Regions from separate parts of the Streptomyces auratus genome, predicted to be linked through region 1. Evidence: riboswitches for the same ligand, from Rfam matches in the RefSeq annotation. Region 1 holds a riboswitch; the other holds the start of a gene.

Region 1 (5,590 bases):
TACGGGAACACCGGGCAGCGGCGGGGGCGGCACACCGCCCTCCAGCTGACGCTTCCGGCCCGCTGACGCTTCCCGACCGGCTGCCCCTGTCCGCCCCTGTTGCCCGCGGCGGGGCCGCGGGCAACAGGGGCGCAGCCATGTGCCCATGGCCGGCCGCCATGCGACCGAGGCCGGCCACCGTCCGTGGCCGGCCACCGCCGACTACCCAACAGCCCCGATATCGAACTGTGTCCTCATGAATCGGTGCACGAGGCAACCATCTCGGCAGACACACCCTCTGCATATGCGGCGGGTGCATCGACAGCCCTGAACGTGACCCCTCAGGGCCGGGCTCCGCCACTGTCAGCTGTTCTGCTTTGGAGGGACCCCCGTGCACGCCGCATCACGCCGCCACTCTGCCCGGTTGATACCCGCCCTGACCGCGGCGGCCGCACTGTTGAGCGCGTGCGGGCCGGGTACGGACGCGTCGAAGGCGGACGAGCCGGCGACCAAGGTGACCGTCACCCCGGCCGCCGGAACCAAGTCGGCCAAGCTCGGCTCGCGGATATCCGTGCGGGCCGACGGCGGAAAGCTCACCTCCGTCGAGGTCAAGACCGACAAGGGCGACAAGGTCGCCGGACGGCTCGCCGGTGACGGCACGTCATGGACCTCGGACGGCAAGGTCGCGCCGCAGACCACCTACACCGTGCACACGAAGGCGAAGTCGGCCAAGGGCAAGGAATCCTCCGGCACCTCGGACTTCACCACGCAGCAGGCCGACAAGGTCAACAAGCTCACCAACACCCCGGGCGGCGGCCAGACCGTGGGCAGCGGAATGCCGGTCTCGATCCTGTTCGACCACCCGATAGCCAAGGACCGGCGCGCCGAGATCGAGAAGGCGCTGACGGTCTCCACGCAGCCGAAGGTCCAGGGTGCCTGGGGCTGGGTCAAGGACTACTCCGGCAAGGACCGGATCGACTGGCGCCCCAAGGACTACTGGCCGACCGGCACCAAGGTCTCCGTGAAGGGCGCGCTGTCCGGGATCAACTCCGGCACGGACGGCGGCTGGTTCGCCCGGGACTACAACTTCGGATTCACCATCGGCAGCGACCACAAGGCCGTCATCGATGTCCCGTCGCACACCATGACGATGTACGACAACGGCAAGAACGTCGGCACCATCCGCGGCTCCGCGGGCTCCCCGGAGGCCCCGACCCGCGGCGGGGTGCACACCGTACGCAGCAAGAACGCGGCCGAGACGATGGACTCCGCCACCATCGGGTACGGCGACAAGTGGATGCTGGACTCCAAGTGGGTCACCCACCTCACCGCGTCCGGGACGTTCCTGCACTCCGCCCCGTGGAACAAGTCGATCGGCGTGGAGAACAACAGCCACGGCTGCTTCGGCATGACCACCTCGGACGCCAAGAAGGCCTACGACTTCCTCCCGATCGGCTCCACGGTCGAGGTGAAGGGCACCAGCAACACCGACAAGACCGATGTCGGCAACGGCCTGGAGGTCTGGCAGGAGAGCTGGCAGCAGTGGCAGCAGCGCAGCGCGCTCAAGCACTGACCCGGGCGGCAGCCCCGACTCGGCACTGACCCGGGCGGCGCAGGCTCATCTGCGGTGTCTGCCCGGCGGCCGGGCGCGGGTGGACAGCAGGAAGACGGTGGCCAGGACGGCGACGGCCTGGGCGAGGGCGGCGATCTTCTTGTCGCCGGTCCAGGCCCGTTCGTACATGTTCGGCACCGGCCCCAGTGTGCCGACGTCCACGTAGGTGTACAGGAGCAGCAGCGCGAGGCCGCCCGTGGCGACCAGCCAGGCGAAGATGTCGGCCGCCGGACGGCGCCAGACCAGCACCAGCAGGGCGGCGATTGCGGCGAGGACGGCCTCGACGCGGAAGAGCGTGCCCTGGCCGATGGTCGCGGTGACCGCGTCGTACTGCGCGGCGACCCGGGCATGGACGGCGGCGTCCACGGCCAGCCCGGCCGCCGCGAGCACCCGCGCGATGCCGCGGGGGACCCGGCGGGCCCGCCCGCGCTCCGGTACGGAGCTGTCTGGTGCCACGGCATCTCCCAGCCTCATGGTGAGCGGCGGTCAGGCGGTCAGGCGGTCAGGCGGTCAGGCGGTCAGCGGACGGTGAGCGCGCCCTTCATGTACGGGTGGATCGTGCAGATGAAGGGGTAGCTGCCGGCCTTGCCCGGAGCCTTGAAGGTGACAGTCCGGCCCGGCCCGATGCTGCCGGTGTCGAAGGCCTTGGGGCCGGTGGCCGTCACGGTGTGGGTGGTGGAGTCCTCGTTGACCACGGTGACCGTGCCGCCGGGCCGTACGGACAGCGCGGCCGGCTTGAAGGTGAAGTCCTTGATGGTCAGGCGGGCGGCGGCCGGGGCCGCGCTGGTCGGCCCCGCGGTCACCGTCGCCGCGGTGGGGGTGCGGGACCGGGCCGGGGCGGTGCCCTCGCCGGTGTTCGTACAGCCGCCGAGGCCCATGGCACACAGCGCGACGGTGGCCACGGCGACGGCCGGGCCGGCGGTTCTCCTCATCGGGCGTCCTTCTCCTCGGTCCGTCCGCTCCGGCCCCGGGCGGGCCACCTCCTGACTCAATAGACAGCAGACGCCGCCGCCCGGCCATCCGGGCGGCGGCGTTCGGCGTAATCGGGCATCTGCCGGGCGAGCGAGCGGGGGGGGCGGCCGCCCCCGCCGGGGGCCGGCGGCGGGGGGGGCGGGGATCGACGGCGGCGGGCGGCCGGTCAGTGGACCCGCCGGTCGGTCAGCAGGTCCCGCCTCCCGTCACCCGATCCCGCCGGTCGGTCAGCGGGTCCCGCCTCCCGTCACCCGATCCCGCCGATCGTCCGACGATAGGTGGACCGCCGGTCCTCGATCCGGCCCCAGCGGTCGCCGTAGACGTTCTCGACGACCCGCGGCTCCCGCAGGAAGTCGTGCGGGAAGCCGAGGGACACCGCGCTGGTCCGGTCGAGCCGGGCCAGCGCATCGGCGTCGAGCGTGACCTCGACCGCGCCGAGATTGTCGCGGAGCTGGCTCTCCTTGGTGGCGCCGATGATCGGGATGACGGTGCCGGGCCGGCTGCGCAGCCACGCCAGCGCCACCTGCGCCGGGCTCCAGCCGCCCTGCTCGGCGACCTCCAGCACCGCGGTGATGGTCTCCTCCGCCTGGTGGTCTCGGGCGTCGTCGGCGGCGTTGCCGTCCAGCCGGCCGGTCTCGCCGCGGCGGTACTTGCCGGTGAGCCTGCCGGCCGCGAGCGGTGCCCAGGCCAGCACGGCCAGATCGAAGGCGCGGGCCTGCGGCAGCAGTTCCCGCTCCGGCGTCCGCTCCAGCAGGTTGTAGCGCAGCTGCGAGCCCGCGAACGCGGTCCAGCCGCGCAGCTCGGCGAGGGTGTTGGCCTGAGCGATCTCCCAGGCCGGCCAGTCGGAGACGCCGACGTGGAGCACCTTGCCCGACCGCACCATGTCGTCGAGCGCCCGCATGACCTCCTCCACGGGCGTGAAGTGGTCCCGTGCGTGCACCCACAACACATCGACGTGGTCGGTGCGCAGCCGCTCCAGACTGGCCTCCACCGAACGGACCAGGTTCTTGCGGTGGTTGCCCGCGGCGTTCACCTCGCCCTGGCGGGTCGCGCAGGTGTATTTGGTGGCCAGCACGAAGCTGTCCCGGCGGCCTTCGAGCAGCTCCCCCAGGATCCGCTCCGAGGAGCCGTCGGTGTAGTTGTTGGCGGTGTCGATGAAGTTGCCGCCCGCGTCCGCATAGGCGTCCAGGATCCGGCTGCTGGTGTCCTTGTCGGTGCCCCAGCCCGGGTCGCCGCCGATCGTCATGGTCCCCAGGCTCAGCTCGCTCACCCGCAGGCCGGTCCTGCCGAACAGTGTGTAGCGCACGATGTCCCCTTCGTTCAGCGACGGGTGGTCAGGTCCTGCGCCCACGCTAGGAGCTGGAGTGCGCTCCAGGGCAAAGCACAGCGGCGGGCCGGTGGCCCATGTCACGCGCCGGAGTCCGGGAGCCGGTGTCCGATCGGGGCGGCAGCGCCTAGGGTGGCGGGTGCAACTGGTTCGCCCTGCCCGCCAGGCAGACGCGTCGCAAGAGGGAACCCGGTGGAATTCCGGGACTGCCCCGCAGCGGTGAGTGGGAACGACCGCCGTCATACGCACTGGGCCCGGCCGGGTCTGGGAAGCGACGGCCAGTAGATGTCCGCCCAGGCGGATGTGCCCACGAGTCCGAAGACCTGCCAGTGCCCCCGTGCGACCGGTGCACGGGGCGATCTCGGTGACCTCGAGGGCAGGTCGGCGGACACCTCAGGCGGGCACGGACGGCCAGTTGGCGCCGCTGCCCGCCCGGTTCGCCGTCCCTTCGCGCTCTCGACCCGTCCCGGGGTCCATGGAGTCATACTCGCGAAGGAGAGTTCCGTGACCAGCACATCCGCCGCCGCGGCCGCCCGCGCCACCGTGCACGGCTACCCCCGTCAGGGACCGCACCGCGAACTGAAGAAGGCCGTCGAAGGCTACTGGAAGGGCCACGTCAGCGCCGACGCCCTCGAAAGCACCGCCGCCGCACTGCGCCGTGCCACCTGGCAGCAGCTGGCCGAGGCCGGTGTCCACGAGGTGCCGACCGGCGACTTCTCGTACTACGACCACGTCCTGGACACCACGGTGATGGTGGGGGCGATCCCGGCCCGGCACCGCGCGGCGGTGGCCGCCGACCCGCTGGACGGCTACTTCGCGATGGCCCGCGGCACCCAGGACGTGGCGCCGCTGGAGATGACCAAGTGGTTCGACACCAACTACCACTATCTGGTCCCGGAGTTGGGCCCGGACACGATCTTCGCCGCGGACTCCGGCAAGCAGGTGACCGAACTGCGGGAGGCGCTCGCGCTCGGCCTCACCGCCCGCCCGGTGCTGCTCGGTCCGGTCAGCTACCTTCTGCTGGCCAAGCCCGCGCCCGGTGTCGCGGCCGGCTTCGACCCGCTGACGCTGCTGGACCGGCTGCTGCCCGTCTACGCCGAGGTGCTCGCCGACCTGCGGGCGGCCGGCGCCCGCTGGGTGCAGCTGGACGAACCGGCCCTGGTGCAGGACCGCTCCCCCGCCGAACTCGACGCCGCGGCCCGCGCCTACCGCGGCCTCGGTGCGCTCACCGACCGCCCGCAATTGCTGGTCGCCTCGTACTTCGACCGGCTGGGCGAGGCGCTGCCGGTGCTGGCCAAGGCGCCCGTCGAGGGCCTGGCGCTGGACTTCACCGGCGCCGCGGCCGCCAACCTCGCCGATCTCGCGGCGGCCGGCGGACTGCCCGGCAAGCGGCTGGTCGCCGGGGTCGTCGACGGCCGCAATGTGTGGCTCAACGACTTCGAGCAGTCGCTGGCCACCCTGGGGACGCTGCTCGGTCTGGCCGAGCGGGTCGATGTGTCGTCGTCCTGCTCGCTGCTGCACGTTCCGCTGGACGTCGGTATGGAGCGGGAGATCGACCCGCAGATCGCCCGCTGGCTGGCCTTCGCGCGACAGAAGACCGCCGAGGTCGTGACGCTGGCGCGGGGTCTGAGCCGGGGCACCGGCGCGATCGCCGCCGAACTCGCCGCCAACCGGGCGGACCTGGCGTCCCGCTCCGGTTC
Region 2 (5,590 bases), on a different contig from region 1:
CTTCTTCGCGCCCAAGGGCGTGGAGTACGAGCTGCTGCTGACCGCCGGTGCGGCGGCCCTGGCGCTGACCGGGCCCGGCCGCTTGGCCGTTGACCGCTTCCTGCCCGGCCTGCGGGTCCACCGGCCGGTCCGCGGTGTGGCCGCACTGGTGCTGGGAGTGGTCGTGGCGGGCGTGATGCTGCTGGTCCGGAAGTGACGCCGGGCCGGGCGGGGCAGGAACGGATGCCGGCCCGGGACGGGAGGAACAGACACCGCGCTCGGTCCGGGCAAAGGAACGGATGCCGGCCCGGCGGGGCAGGTGCAGCGGAGTCGGAAACGGGGAGTGCGGCGGCACCATGGTGGTGTCACGGCGGAAGAGCGGAGAGCAGGGCCATGTCGGTACGACGTCTCAATCACGCGGTGCTCTATGTACGTGAGGTGGCGCGGGCCGTCGCCTTCTACACCGAGGCTCTCGGGCTCACGGTGGATGTCGAAGTGCCGGGGCGCGCCGCGTTTCTCAGCGCTCCCGGCTCGCTCAACGATCACGACCTGGGGCTGTTCACCGTGGGTCCCGGGGCTCCCGGGCCCGAAGCGGGTCGCGTCGGGCTCTACCACCTCGCCTGGGAGGTCGGCACGCTCGGCGAACTCATCGCGGCGCGTGACCGGCTCGACGAGCGGGGCGCCCTGCTGGGAGCCAGCGACCACCTCGTCGCCAAGTCGCTGTACGCCAAGGACCCGGACGGCAACGAGTTCGAGGTGATGTGGCGGGTCCCGCGCGAGGACTGGCCCGGCCCGGACCAGCCGGATCGCCTGCTGCCGCTCGATCTGGCGGCGGCACTGGAGCGCTGGGGGCCGGACCTGATGACGGGGGCGGCGGCGGGGTCGGCTACCTGAGGGGGCGGGGGCGGACCGGTCCTCAGGCGTCCGACGCCGCCCGCTCCTCCTGTCCACTCCGCCCCGCCGGCTGCACCTCTTCCTCCGGACCTGTCGTGCTTGCCGGACCTGTCGTACCCTCCGGCTCCGTCGGCTGCGCTCGCCCGGCCCGCTCCGTCCAGCGCTTCTCGACGCCGGACAGCCGCCAGTACGCCAGCGCCGCGGCCCACACGACCACGAACAGGCCGACGATGAGGAAGCCGACGTTGTCGAGGTCGAGGCCGGATATCCAGCCGGTCAGCGGGTCGGTGAGGGCGAGCTTGTCGTGCAGCACCGTCACCAGCTCGATCGTGCCGATGAAGAAGGCGACGGCGATCGAGAGGCCGGTGATCGCGAGGTTGTAGTAGACCTTGCGCACCGGGTTGGAGAACGCCCACTGGTAGGCGAAGTTCATGAAGGTGCCGTCGAGGGTGTCGAACAGGCTCATTCCGGCGGCGAAGAGCAGCGGCAGACACAGCACGGCGTACCAGGGCAGACCGGCCGCGGCGCCGCTGCCCGCCATCACCATCAGGGTCACTTCGGTCGCGGTGTCGAAGCCGATCCCGAAGAGGAAGCCGAGCGGGAACATCTGGCCGGGGCGGGAGACGGAGCGGGTGAACCGCCCCAGGAAGCGGTTCATGAAGCCGCGTGAGTCCAGTTGCCGCTCCAGCTCGGCCTCGTCGTAGCGGCCGCTGCGCATCTCGCGGAAGACCCGCCACATCCCGGACAGCGCGATGAGGTTGAGGGCGGCGATGAGGTAGAGGAACGACCCCGAGACGGTGGTCCCGACCATGCCCAGGATCTGGTGCATGCGGGATTCGTCGTTGAGCAGGATGCCGGCGAGCTGCGCGCCGCCCGCCACGAGGGCCGCCATCACGACGACCACGCTGGAGTGGCCGAGGGCGAACCAGAAGCCGACCGAGACCGGCCGCTTGCCGTCGGCCATCAGCTTGCGGGTGGTGTTGTCGATGGCGGCGATGTGGTCGGCGTCGAAGGCGTGCCGCATGCCGAGGGTGTACGCGGTGATGCCCAGCCCGACGCCGAAGACCTGGCTGCCGACGGTGTAGTGGTGCGGGACCACCAGCAGGAAGAGCACGCCGAAGGCGACGACATGCAGTCCGGCTATGACGGCCATCAAGCCCGCGGTACGGACGGTGTCCTGCCGGCGCCAGCGGAAGGCGCCGGAGGCAGGGGTGGTCGGGGTATCGGTGGACAGGGCCATCCGGCGGTCACGCTCCAGCACCTCGTGGATCAGTTCGTGAGATGCCGTGGCCGGTCTCCTGGCTTACGGGTGCACGCGTCCGCCCCCGCCTTCCCGGCCGCGGGCTGCGGTCAGTGGCGCCGCAGAGGCGTCATGCATCTGCGGAAGGGGTGGAAACTCCCCGATCACAGTGGCGAGGGCCGCTCCGGTCTGGGACCTCAAGGTCCGTCACCGGTCTTCCCGAACACCACGGCCCGGCCACTCTAACCGCCACGGGGGAGGGGTGCGGTCCGTGGGGCGGATCCGGGGACGGGCGGGAGCGCCGTCGGCGGGAGATGCCCGTCCGTCACAGGTCAAGGGAGCAGAGAAAGGCGTGGAGTTCCTGGTCGAAGAGCGCGGTGTGCTCCAGATTGACCATATGGGCCGCGCCCGGTATCCGGATCCTGCGGGCGCCGGGGACGGACAGCGCTATCGCATGGGCGTTGGCGGAGATGTCGCGGCCGTCGAGATCGCCGTCGAAGACGACCGTCGGCACCCGGATCTCCCCCAGCCGCCCGGCGGCACCGACCTCCAGGGGCATACCGGATGCCGTCCCCTCGCCATGCACCTCCACATTGGCCTCGGCCGAGGCGCGCATCCGCTCACGGAATCCCGGGTGCACCGCGGACGGTTCGCGGTGCGGTCCGTCCACCCACATCCGCAGGAAGTGCTCGATATAGCGCTCCACGCCGTCCGGTGCGCCGATCGCCGCCACCTGCTCCTTGATGTGCTCCAGGAGGAAGGGGTCGGTGAAGGCGCGGCCGCTGATCCCGGGGGAGGCGAGCGCCAGAGCCGTCACCCGGTCCGGGTGGGCGAGGGCGGTGTCCAGCGCGACCCGGGCGCCGTGGGAGAGGCCGACGAGGACGGCGCGGGGGACGTCGAGGGCGTCGAGAAGGGCGCACAGGTCCTCGTGGTGGGCGTAGTCACCGGCCACTGTGGAGGACAGACCGTGGCCGCGGAGGTCGTAACGGATCGCGCGCAGGCCGGAGTTCACCAGCCAGGCGAACTGCTCGTCCCACATGTGCTGGTCGAGCATCGCGCCGTGCAGCAGTACCACCGCGGGGCCCGAGCCCGCCGTCTCGTAGAAGAGTTCGCCCTCCTCGACCGGCACGATGCCGTTGTCGATCTCGGACCAGGCGGTGATTCTGCGGGTCATTCTCTGGGCCGTCCTTTGTGCGTCGGATGCGGGGAGCTGGGCTGGATGCGATGGGCGTCGGTATTGCCGTGACTGTCGGTTTCCTCCGGTGGAACGTGTGAGCCGTTCCCGAGGTGCCGGAATTCCTCACCGAGTCGGTCGAGCACGTTCAGTGCGGTGCGGAGGTCCTCGGCGGGCAGATCGGCCAGCCGCTGCCGCAGCTGCGCCGTCTCGGCCTTCTGGATTCCGCGTATCGCCTCCGCGCCCTCGGTCGTGAGCTGGATCAGCGACGAGCGGCGGTGGGCGGGGTTGGGCGCCGTCACCGCCAGGCCCAGTTCGACGGCGTGGTTCACCCAGCGCTGCACCGGCTGTCGGTCGAGGTCCATCGCGCGCGCCAACTGCGGGACGGTCCGCGGGCCTTCGGCGTGCAGCGCGTCCAGCAGTGCGTGTTCGCCGGCGGTCAGGCCCGTGCCGGACAGTTCGCGTTCCACCGCGCGCACGACCGTGCGGTGCAGTGGCCACAGGCGCCGGATGACGCCGTACAGCAGGTCTTCCTCGGGTGCCGGTGCCGGTGCTCCCTCGCCGTCGCCGCCGCGCTCGATGGTGCTCATGGACGTGGACTCCCCCTCGATGATGCCGACTCGCCTCACTGATTCCCCCTCACTGATTCCCCCTCAGCGACTCCCCTTCAATGACACTCATGGTGTCATGGTGACACTCGTGATGTCGTTTGGGAAGGGGGCTGCCGCGGAAAGGGGTTGAAGAGGAGAACGAGCCTGACGGGGCTCGTGTGACCGGTGGGTGAGAAAAGGCGGACGGTGGATGAAGGTCTCTTTGCTGCGTGCGGTCGGAGTGGCCACGGCGGCGTACGGGGTGGCGGTGGCCGCGGCGCCCGGTCTGCTGGCCCGGCCCTCGGGGCTGGCCGATGCCGCGGGGCGCACCGCGCCGGCGACCCGGACCTCGCTGCGTCCACTGGCCTGGCGGGACGCGGTGAGCGGGCTGGCCCTGGCACTGGCTCCGGAAGGGCCGGCGCTGCGCACCGCCGCATATGTGCGGATCGCCGCCGACTTGGGGGATGCCGTGCTGCTCGGTGCGACGCTGCCGGGGCGCGGCCGCCGGGCGGTGGCGGTGGCGGTCTCCGTGGGCTGGGGCGCCCTGTCGGTGGCCGGGCTGCTCGCCGACGGCCGAGTGAGGGAGGCCGGGAAGGGGCCTATGCGCCCTCGGGGGACGGAGCCTCGTCGGGTGTGAAGCGGATGACGAGGTCGGCGCGTTCGCGGGTGGCCGCCACGACACGGGCGTTGGCCTCGTCCGAGGCGTGCACGAACCGCTCGGCATCGGCACGCGGGCGTCCGAAGCGCTCATGGCGGTCGATCAGCCGCCGGATCCGCTCCGCGCCGTCCAGCTCCACGTACCAGACCTCGTCGAGCAGTGCGTGCACCCGCGACCAGGGGGCGCAGTCGAGCAGGAGGTAGTTGCCCTCGGTGACGATGAGCGGGATGTGGGGTGCCACGGGGATGCTGCCGGCGACCGGTTCCTCGATACGGCGGTCGAACGCCGGGGCGTAGACGGAGGTGTCCGGTTCGGGGGAGCGCAGACGGGCCAGGAGTGCCGCGTAGCCGGCAGGGTCGAAGGTGTCCGGTGCGCCCTTGCGGTCCCCGCGGCCCAGGCGGCGCAACTCCGCCTCGGCGAGGTGGAAGCCGTCCATCGGCACCAGCGCCGCCTGCCCGGCCAGCCCGGCCACGAGATGGGCGGCGAGGGTGGACTTCCCGGCGCCCGGCGGGCCGGTGATACCGAGCAGCCGGCGCCGGCCGGGCGTCGCGGAGGCGGCGAGGCCACGGGCGCGGGAGAGGAGGTACCGGAGATCCATGATGTCTCCATCGTGCCCGACCGGGAGGCCCATCGGGCGGCCGCACCCCGAGCCGGCGGCTGCATTTCCCGGTCCATACCGGCCCTGCCCGGCGGCCGCACCGCCGCCCCGCGCCGGCCCCAACCCGCCCGGCCTCAGCGGGAGTCGGCCGCGCCCCCGCCCGCCAGGCCCAGCCGCCACAGGGACGTGACCTCGGCGGCGCGGGCCACATGGAGCGGGTCGGAGGTGTCGCGGGCGCGCGGATGGCGGGGGGTGATGTCGAGCCGTCCGAGGACGGTCAGGCCGGAGGCGGCGAAGGCGTCGAGGAGTGCGGCGTGCGGACGCAGACCGAGGTGTTCCGCGAAGTCGGAGAGGATCAGCCAGCCCTCGCCGTCCGGTGTCAGGTGGTCCCCGAGGCCGCCCAGGAAGCCGTGCAGCATCCGGTTTCCCGGGTCGTACACCGCATGCTCCACGGGGG

Evidence for each region. Region 1 has a riboswitch for cobalamin ahead of metE (5-methyltetrahydropteroyltriglutamate--homocysteine S-methyltransferase). Riboswitches for the same ligand answer to the same signal wherever they lie in the genome.
Region 2: it holds a riboswitch for cobalamin, as region 1 does, so the genes downstream of both, nicT (Nickel transporter NicT) here and metE (5-methyltetrahydropteroyltriglutamate--homocysteine S-methyltransferase) in region 1, are expected to answer to the same signal.

The regions. Positions count from the first base shown of each region.
Region 1 covers NZ_JBNGCB010000003.1:2,275,581-2,281,170, reverse strand. The annotation lists gene BKA18_RS29705 (DUF6777 domain-containing protein) at 1-49, shown strand, start outside; gene BKA18_RS29700 (L,D-transpeptidase) at 371-1,552, shown strand; gene BKA18_RS29695 (hypothetical protein) at 1,598-2,047, opposite strand; gene BKA18_RS29690 (cupredoxin domain-containing protein) at 2,110-2,523, opposite strand; gene BKA18_RS29685 (aldo/keto reductase) at 2,811-3,869, opposite strand; cobalamin riboswitch at 4,019-4,235, shown strand; gene metE (5-methyltetrahydropteroyltriglutamate--homocysteine S-methyltransferase) at 4,395-5,590, shown strand, end outside.
Region 2 covers NZ_JBNGCB010000001.1:2,581,406-2,586,995, reverse strand. The annotation lists gene BKA18_RS11115 (DoxX family protein) at 1-196, shown strand, start outside; gene BKA18_RS11110 (VOC family protein) at 373-873, shown strand; gene nicT (Nickel transporter NicT) at 896-2,113, opposite strand; cobalamin riboswitch at 2,145-2,359, opposite strand; gene BKA18_RS11100 (alpha/beta fold hydrolase) at 2,439-3,287, opposite strand; gene BKA18_RS11095 (MarR family winged helix-turn-helix transcriptional regulator) at 3,284-3,877, opposite strand; gene BKA18_RS11090 (hypothetical protein) at 4,089-4,514, shown strand; gene BKA18_RS11085 (nucleoside/nucleotide kinase family protein) at 4,477-5,133, opposite strand; gene BKA18_RS11080 (methyltransferase) at 5,268-5,590, opposite strand, start outside.